DNA from 2 places in the Bradyrhizobium sp. USDA 4538 genome. Region 1 is predicted to be linked to the other one. Evidence: riboswitches for the same ligand, from Rfam matches in the RefSeq annotation. Region 1 holds a riboswitch; the other holds the start of a gene.

Region 1 (4,749 bases):
TCGGACTCTCGATGGGCTCCTATTCGTCGCTGCAGGTCGCCCTCAACGCGCCGGAGCGCGCGCTGTCGATGACGCTGGCCGCGGTCGGCTCCGGCTCGAGCCTCGAGAATCTCGATGCCTTCCGCGCGCAGTGCCGCGCCAATGCCGCGCAATACGAGAGCATCGGCGCGGTTGAGGTCGCCAAGGTGACGCGCGAGGCGCCGAGCCGGATTCCGTTCCTGGTCAAGGATCCGCGCGGCCACGCCGACTTCTACGCCGCGCTCGCCCGCCACGACGCCAAGGGCTCCGCCAACACGATGCGCAGCTTCCAGGGCGGCAGGCCCTCGATCTACACCATGACCGATGCGATCAAGCGCGCCGCGACGCCGGCGCTGATCCTGTGCGGCGACGAGGACGACAATTGCATCGCGCCCAGCATGTTCCTGAAGCAGCATCTGCCGGCCGCCGGCCTATCGTTCTTCCCGAAGTCGGGCCACGTGCTCAACCTCGAGGAGCCGGCGCTGTTCAACGAGATGGTCGGGCGCTTCATCGCGCTGGTCGAGGCCGGCCGCTGGCCGGTGCGCGATCCGAGGTCGCTGGTGGCGGCGCCGGTGTAGTCCTGTCATTCCGGGGCGATGCGCAGCATCGAACCCGGAATCTCGAGATTCCGGGTTCACGCTTCGCGTGCCCCGGAATGACGCCATGACGTCACTTCCCCTGCCCACCCCTGCTGAGCAGGAACACACCCTGCTCGCCGAACATGTTCCACACCCACCACGGCAGGTTGAGCGGCACCGGACGGCCGTAGAGATCGAGCGCCACCGCGCGCTCCATCTTGACGTTGATCTCCTCGCAGAGCTGCACGAAATCCTTGATGGTGCAGAAGTGGATGTTCGAGGTGTCGTACCAGCTCGCCGGCAAATTCTCGGTGCGCGGCATGTGGCCCCCGATCAACAGCTGCAGCCGCATCTTCCAGAACCCGAAATTCGGGAACGAGACGATGGCGCGCTGGCCGATGCGCAGCAGATTTTCCAGCACCACCTTGGGCTGTCGCGTCGCCTGCAAGGTCTGCGACAGGATCACGTAGTCGAACGCATCATCCGGATAATTGACGAGGTCGGTGTCGGCATCGCCCTGCACCACCGCGAGCCCCTTGGCGACGCAGCCATTGACACCCTCGCGCGACAGCTCGATGCCGCGGCCGTCGATGCCGCGGCTCTCTAGGAGCTGCAGCAATTCGCCATCGCCGCAGCCGACATCGAGCACGCGCGAGCCCGGCCGCACCATGTCGGCGACCAGCAGATGATCGGTGCGATGGCCGCCGGTCCGCTCCGGCGCGATGCCCGGCAAGGGCAATGTCTGCTGCATGCTCATGGCTGGCCGCCGTCCTTCAGTCCGCGTGCCTTGCCTGCGGCCAGCAGGAATGCGCGGGAGATCTCGAGGAATTCGGGCACGTCGAGCAGGAAGGCATCGTGCCCCTTGTCGGTCTCGATCTCGGCGAACGACACCCGCGCGCTCGACGCATTCAGCGCATGCACCAGCGCGCGCGATTCCGAGGTCGGAAACAGCCAGTCGCTGGTGAACGACACCACGCAGAACCGCGTCTTGATGCCGGTGAACGCCTTCGCCAGCACGCCGTTGTGGTCGGCGGCGATGTCGAAATAGTCCATCGCGCGGGTCAGATAGAGATAGGAGTTGGCATCGAAGCGCTCGACAAAGGACGAGCCCTGGTAGCGCAGATAGCTCTCGACCTGGAAATCCGCATCGAACGAGAAGGTCGGCAGCTCGCGGTCCTGCATCCGCCGTCCGAACTTGCGATGCAGCGCGGCGTCCGAGAGATAGGTGATGTGCGCGGCCATCCGCGCCACCGCCAATCCGCGGTGCGGATGGGTGTCCTCGTCGACATAGCGGCCGCCGCGCCAGTCCGGATCGGCCATCACGGCCTGGCGGCCGAGCTCGTGGAACGCGATGTTCTGCGCCGAGTGGCGCGTCGAGCAGGCGATCGCGAGCGTCGAGAACACGCGCTCCGGATAGGCCGCGGTCCATTGCAGCACCTGCATGCCGCCCATCGAGCCGCCGACCACGCAGAACAGCGTCGTGATGCCGAGACGATCGATCAGCATCGCCTGCGCACGCACCATGTCGGGGATGGTGATGATCGGGAAATCGAGTCCCCACACCTTGCCGGTCGCGGGGTTCAACGACGCAGGGCCGGTCGAGCCCATGCAGCCGCCGATCACATTGGAGCAGATGATGAAGTACTTGTCGGGATCGATCGGCCGGCCGATGCCGACCATGGTCTCCCACCAGCCGGGCTTGCCGGTGACGGGATGGATGTTGTTGACATGCTGATCGCCGGTCAGCGCGTGGCAGACCAGGATCGCGTTGGAGCGGTCGGCATTGAGCTCGCCATAGGTCTGGTAGGCGATCTGGAATGGTGCGAGATCGACGCCGCAATCGAGCTTGAGCGGCTGGTCCATCCCGAACTTCGCCACCAGTGACGACGGATGGTCGGCCTCATGGGCGCGATCATCGCTCGGGGTTTGTGGGCTCGGTATCGGACGCACGTTGCTCATCTAGGCGACCCTGCCTCCGCGCGGGAGGGCTCGACGGACCTCAGGCCAATAAAAAACCCGGCCTGAACAAAGGTTCGGCCGGGAGCTGATAAGGTCCCCGGCCTGTTTAGCGAGTTGTTTAACGTGGCTGCAAGCCGGCCGGCTCAAATGACCACGGGACGCAGGGAACGTAGTCCCCATGCCCCCCGCCGTCAAGACAGCCCTGCCCACGGCCAATTGGTTAACCGAATGCGCAAGGCACGCCTGCGACGTTTCTCTTTGCTTTCGCTGCCCGTCTTTCCTAATCAGGGACCTGTCCGACGCGGCAACGGGCCGCCCCGACGACAAGGTTTGAGAGCATGTCCAACCCACCCCCGTCGCCGCCCTCGCTGCAGGATCTGCGCAAGGAGATCGATGCGATCGACGAGCAGGTACACCGCCTGTTGATGGCGCGCGGCGACATCATCGACCGCCTGATCCAGGTCAAGAAGACCCAGGAGGTCGGCTCGGCATTCCGCCCGGCACGCGAGGCCAGCATGATGCGCGAGCTGGTGCGGCGTCATCGCGGCATCCTGCCGCTCGACACCATCGAGAGCATCTGGCGCGTCATCATCTCGACCTTCACCTATGTGCAGGCGCCGTTCGCGGTGCATGCCGATGTTTCGGTCGGCGAGTCGGCCATGCGCGACTCGGCGCGGTTTCACTTCGGCTTCGTGGTGCCTTACGTGTCGCATTTCAGCGCACAGGCCGCGGTCGAGGCGGTGGCGAAGTCGAAGGGCGACCTCGCGCTGGTCTCCGCGATCGCAAGCCGTACGCCGTGGTGGAATGCGCTCGAGGCCAGTGGCGCGCCGAAGATCATCGCGCGGCTGCCGTTCCTCGAACGCGCCGACCATCCCGCCGCGCTGCCGGTGTTCGTGATCTCGCGGGTCGCCGACGACGCCATGGTCACCGAAGTGCAGACCTGGAGCGTGCGCGTCTCCGGCTGGAACGCCGATGTCGCCCGGGCGCTTGCGCCGCTCGCCGAGATCGTCGCGGTCCCCGACACCGCTTTCGACGGCGCGGCGCTCCTGGTCTCGGTCACCGGGCAAGACCTTAAGAACAAGGGTTTCGAGGCCATCAAGCTCGCCCTGATCAAGGCCGGCGCCTCGGTCCGCTCGTCGGCCCTCGTCGGCAGCCACGCAACGCGCTATACGGTGCCCTCTAACGGATCGGCCAGGACCTGAAGTAAGAGCCAGCCGCCCGTCCAGGCTTTTGTTTTGACGCGTTTTCTTCACGCGAACCGGTATCCACTTCGCTCGAAAACGCTCTGTTCGGAGTTGATGATGTCCCGCCCCGTGCCGAACCCCGGCATCCTCGATATTGCGCCCTACACGCCCGGCAAGAGCCCGGTGCCGGAACCGGGCCGCAAGGTGTTCAAGCTGTCCGCCAACGAGACGCCGTTCGGGCCGTCTCCGAAGGCGATCGCGGCCTACAAGGCGGCGGCTGACCATCTCGAGGACTATCCGGAGGGGACCTCGCGCGTGCTGCGCGAGGCGATCGGCCGCGCCTACGGGCTCGATCCCGACCGCATCATCTGCGGCGCCGGCTCCGACGAAATCCTCAACCTGCTGGCGCACACCTATCTCGCGCCCGGCGACGAGGCGATCTCGACCACCCACGGCTTCCTGGTTTACCCGATCGCCACCATGGCGAACGGCGCCAGGAACGTGATCGCGGCCGAGACCAATTTCACGGCCGACGTCGACGCCATACTCAAGGTGGTGACGCCGCGCACGAAACTGGTCTGGCTCGCCAACCCGAACAATCCGACCGGCACCTACATCCCGTTCGACGAGGTCAAGCGGCTGCGCGCCGCGCTGCCGTCGCATGTGCTGCTGGTGCTCGACGCCGCCTATGCCGACTACGTCTCGCGCAACGACTACGAGCTCGGCATCGAGCTGGTCGCGACCACGGACAACACGGTGGTGACGCACACCTTCTCGAAGATCCACGGCCTTGCGGCGCTGCGGATCGGCTGGATGTTCGGGCCGGCGCATATCGTCGATGCCTGCAACCGTATCCGCGGTCCGTTCAACGTCACGACGCCGGCGATGCTGGCGGCGGTGGCGGCGATCGAGGACACGGCGCATGTGCAGATGTCGCGAACCCACACCGAACAATGGCGCAACTGGCTGACCGAGGAGATCGGCAAGCTCGGGCTGAAGGTGACGCCGAG
Region 2 (4,749 bases), 1.8 Mb from region 1:
CAGCCGGCGGCCAGCCCTTCGAACAGGCCGGTCAATACGCTGGCGCAGGCCGGATGATAGTCGGCCACGTCGGCCATCAGCTTCCAGCCCTGCTGGCGGATTTCGAACTGGCCCTCGGATTCGCTGATGTCAGCGACATCATCCTGCGACTCGAAGAGCGTGCGCAGGAATGCGGCAAATTCCGTGGCACGGCCACGGCTGCCGCCGAGCGCCTGCGCGACCTCGTCATAATACTGCATGCCGATCAGTCTGCCGGTGAGATGCAGCAGATAGCTCGCATCCTCCGGGCCGAACACCTGCACGATGACCGGCGCGGCCGTCTTCACATATTCCATCGCGTAGCTGCGATAGGCCTTTTCCAGCCGCGGCTTCGGCCAGCTGTCGACCGGCAGCGCCGGCGCGGTGTTCGGATCGAATGGCGGCGCCTCGAGATGGCGCGCGAACACCAGGCGCTGGTCGAGCTCGAGCGGATGATCGTACTCGCAGTAATAGCCTTCGAGGCCGTCCTGGCCGTCGACACTCTGCTTGGTGCAGACGAAGCCGAGCCGCAAGTCCCCGAGCGCGACACCGTTGTTGGCGTGCCAGCCGCGCAGCATCGCGCGCGAGACCTCGCCGGGCACGCCGCAGATCGCCGTGCCCTTCCAGATCCAGCGCGGCGGCGGATAGCGGATCCAGGCCTTGCGGTCGGTCTCATACATGTATTCGACATGCACGCCGCCGATCCAGTTGGAGAGGTAATGATATTGCGCGGCCGCGACCGCCGGCGGCAGGCCGTCGAGGCCGAGCTTCTTCAAGCCGGGGAGAAAGCGTTCCTGCTGCTGGCGGCGAAACACGCGGAAGACGAACTCGGCGGCATCAGCCGTGCCGCGCCGCGTGACGACGGTGAGGATCAGGCCGGTGAAGAAGGCGTGATAGAGATCGGCGACACTGCGCCACTTCCGCCACTGCGTTTCGCGCGCGTCCTGCTCTCCGGTCATGTCTGCTCCCGCTGTTCTTGTTGGCGAGATAAAGCCTCGCGCGCGCAATCGTAGCCCGGATGAATCGAAGCGCAATCCGGGGCAGCTCATTGCGCGTATGCAGCGTCCCGGATTTCGCTAGCGCTTCATCCGGGCTACGGAATTAAGCGCGCGCGAAACGGAATTACACGCGAAAATGCTTGGAGAGCTTCAGGCCCTGCGCCTGATAGTTCGAGCCGATGCGCTGGCCGTAGAGCGCATCGGGACGCTCCAGCATCCGCTCATAGACGAGACGGCCGACGATCTGGCCATGCTCGAGGATGAACGGCACCTCGCGCGAGCGCACCTCCAGCACGGCGCGCGCGCCCTTGCCGCCGGCGCCGGCATAGCCGAAACCAGGATCGAAGAAGCCGGCATAGTGGACGCGGAATTCGCCGACCAGCGGATCGAACGGCACCATCTCCGCGGCGTAGTCCGGCGGCACCTGCACCGCCTCTTTCGACGCCAGGATGTAGAACTCGCCGGGATCGAGAATGAGACTGCCGTCGGGCCGGGCCTTGATCGGCTCCCAGAAGTCGTCGACGGCATAGCCGCCGCGGCGATCGACATCGACCACGCCGGTGTGGCGCTTGGCGCGGTACCCGACAAAGCCGCCCGAGCTCTCGCCGGAAAGATCGACGGAAAGCGCAACGCCATCGGAGAGATCGGCATCGTCGATATCGACCAGCCGCTCGGCGGCATGCAGCGCATCGAGCTCGTCGGCGGTCAACGTGGCCTCGCCGATCCGGAAGCGGACCTGGCTGAGCCGCGAACCCTCGCGCAGCAGCACGGGAAACGTCTTCGGGCTGATCTCGGCATAGAGCGGGCCGTGATAGCCGGCGCCGATCATGTCGAAGCGGCGGGTGCCGTCGGCGATCACACGGGTGAAGACGTCGAGCCGTCCGGTCGAGCTCTTCGGGTTGGCCGCGGCCACGATCTCCGGCGGCAGCGCCAGGCTCTCCAACAGCGGCACGATGTAGACGCAGTTGGTCTCCAGCACCGCGCCGTCGGACAGATCGATCTCGTGCAGCTTCAGCTCGTCGATCCGCTCGGCGACGGTGGCATCGGGTCCCGGCAGGAAGCTGGCACGGACCCGGTAGGCAATGTCACCGAGGCGCAGATCGAGGCTGGCCGGCTGGATCTGGCTCTCGACGAAGTCATAGGCGGGCAGAATGAGGCCGGCCTCCGCCATCTCCGCGATCATGCGGTCGGGCAGGATTCCGTTGGATTCATCTTCCAGCGTGAACGACACGATGCGGTCCCTCGGCGATCCCTTGAGATGACCCAAAAATCATACTCCAGGCGGCCATCAAGCCCCAAAATATGGGCTTTTACGGGTTATCCGATGACCGTCTTGACGGAAAGGGCGCGAGGGAATATCAGCTGCACTTATCCCGTGGTGATTTGAGCCGGCCGGCTTGCAGCCACGTTAAATAAGTCGCTAAACAGGCCGGGGACAGTGTGATCCCGGCTTGTGGAGGTTGCTCCAGGCCGGTTTTTTTGTGGCCAGTTTCCAGGGGAAATGGCCACCTCGGAGGTCACATGTCTGAATCTGAAACCACGGCCCGCTTTCGTCCCGAAACCCGCCTCGTCCATGGCGGCACGCTGCGCTCGCAATTCGGGGAGACGTCGGAAGGGCTGTTTCTCACCCAGGGCTACGTCTACGACACCGCCGAGCAATGCGAGGCGCGCTTCAAGGGCCAGGACCCCGGCTTCATCTATTCGCGCTATTCCAACCCGACCATTGCGATGTTCGAGCGCCGCATGATCGAGCTCGAGGGCGCGGAAGCCGCGCGCTCGACCGCGACCGGCATGGCCGCGGTGACCACCGCGATCCTCGCCCCGCTGAAGGCCGGCGATCATGTGGTGGCCTCGAAGGCCCTGTTCGGCTCCTGCCTCTACGTGGTGCAGGACCTGTTGCCGCGCTACGGCATCGAGACGACGCTGGTCGACGGCCTCGACCTCGACCAGTGGCAGCGCGCGTTGCGGCCGAACACCAAGACCTTCTTCCTGGAGAGCCCGACCAATCCGACGCTCGACGTGCTCGACATCGGCGCGATCGCAGAGATCGCGCATAGCGGCGGCGCCCGGCTGATCGTCGACAACGTGTTTGCGACGCCGATCTGGCAGAGCCCGCTGTCGCTCGGCGCCGACGTCGTGGTCTATTCCGCAACCAAGCATATCGACGGCCAGGGCCGCTGCCTCGGCGGCGTCATCCTGTCGTCGGAGGCCTTCATCGCCGAGCACATCCACAATTTCATGCGCCAGACCGGGCCGTCGCTGTCGCCGTTCAACGCCTGGGTGCTGCTGAAGGGGCTGGAGACGCTCGGCGTCCGCGTCCGCGCCCAGACCGAGAACGCGGCGAAGATCGCCGAGGCGCTGGCCAGGCATCCGAAGATCACGCGGCTGGTCTATCCCGGCCGTCCCGATCATCCGCAGGCCGCGACGGTGAAGAAGCAGATGGGCGCCGGCTCGACGCTGGTCGGCTTCGAGGTGAAGGACGGCAAGGCCGGCGCCTTCCGCTGTCTCAACGCCCTGAAGATCTCGCGCATCTCCAACAATCTCGGCGATGCCAAGAGCCTGGTCACGCATCCCGCGACCACGACGCATCAGCGCCTGGCGCCGGAGGCCCGCGCCGAGCTCGGCATCAGCGAAGGTTTCGTTCGCTTCTCGGCCGGGCTCGAGCATCCCGACGATCTGATCGAGGATTTCGAGCGGGCGCTGGAGCAAGTCTGAAGCAACGCGTCGTGGCCGGGCTTGCCCGGCCACGACGGCTTCTCTTGAAGATTAAGTCGCAGCCGTCGTGACGCCGCCGTCGACCACGATGGTCTGGCCGGTCATGAAGGTCGACGCGTCGGAAGCGAGATAGGCCACAGCGCCTGCGATCTCGTCGGGCTCGCCGATACGGCGGAGCGGCGTCGATGCGGTGCGGCGCTTCAGATTGTCCGGGTCCTCCCACAGCGCGCGGGCGAAATCGGTCTTCACCAGGCCCGGCGCCACGCAATTGACGCGCACGCCCTTCGGGCCCCACTCGCCGGCGAGGCTGCGGCACAGTGCGAAGTCGGCCGCCTTGGAGATGCCGTAGGCGCCGATCACGGTCGAGCCGCGCAGGCCGCCGATCGAGGAGATGATCACGACCGAGCCCTTGCCGCGCTCGGCCATCTGCGGGATCGCCAGTGCGGACAGCCAGATGTTGCTCTTGACGTTGGAGCCCATGATCTTGTCGAAGGCCTCGTCGGTGATGTCGAGCAGCGGGCCGTAATAGGGATTGACCGCGGCGTTGCAGACCAGGATGTCGATCTTGCCGTAATGCTTGATCGTCCCCGAGACCAGCGCCTCGACCTCGTTGCGGCGCGCGATGTTGCAGGGGATGACGAGCGCATCGCCGCCCGCCTTCTTGATGCCGTCGGCGACTTCCTGGCAAGCATCCGCCTTGCGCGAGGAGATCACGACCTTGGCGCCGAGTTTGGCCAGGAGCTCGGCCGAGGAGCGGCCGATGCCGCGGCTCGAGCCGGTGATGACCGCGACCTGGCCGGTGAGATCGAACGGGGTGTTTTTCATTGTTGTTGTTTCCCTGTTATTTGCACGTCATTCCGGGGCGCGACGCAGTCGCGAACCCGGAATCCAGAGGTTACGGCGCCAGATTCCGGGTTCTCGCTTCGCGAGCCCCGGAATGACGGAGATGGCTCAGGCCAACAACCCGCCGCCCTCGCTGACGCGACGGAGGTGGTAGTCGGTGTCGCCGAGCGTGTTC

Evidence for each region. Region 1 has a riboswitch for S-adenosylmethionine ahead of J2R78_RS21485 (homoserine O-acetyltransferase). Riboswitches for the same ligand answer to the same signal wherever they lie in the genome.
Region 2: another riboswitch for S-adenosylmethionine. It lies ahead of J2R78_RS13410 (O-succinylhomoserine sulfhydrylase); the one in region 1 lies ahead of J2R78_RS21485 (homoserine O-acetyltransferase).

Annotation. Positions count from the first base shown of each region.
Region 1 covers NZ_JALJZE010000001.1:4,766,317-4,771,065, reverse strand. The annotation lists gene J2R78_RS21495 (alpha/beta fold hydrolase) at 1-596, shown strand, start outside; gene metW (methionine biosynthesis protein MetW) at 688-1,353, opposite strand; gene J2R78_RS21485 (homoserine O-acetyltransferase) at 1,350-2,555, opposite strand; SAM riboswitch at 2,641-2,720, opposite strand; gene J2R78_RS21480 (chorismate mutase) at 2,894-3,757, shown strand; gene hisC (histidinol-phosphate transaminase) at 3,857-4,749, shown strand, end outside.
Region 2 covers NZ_JALJZE010000001.1:2,992,225-2,996,973, forward strand. The annotation lists gene J2R78_RS13400 (hypothetical protein) at 1-977, opposite strand, end outside; gene J2R78_RS13405 (2'-deoxycytidine 5'-triphosphate deaminase) at 1,141-2,247, opposite strand; SAM riboswitch at 2,382-2,461, shown strand; gene J2R78_RS13410 (O-succinylhomoserine sulfhydrylase) at 2,538-3,731, shown strand; gene J2R78_RS13415 (SDR family NAD(P)-dependent oxidoreductase) at 3,783-4,556, opposite strand; gene pimD (pimeloyl-CoA dehydrogenase small subunit) at 4,683-4,749, opposite strand, start outside.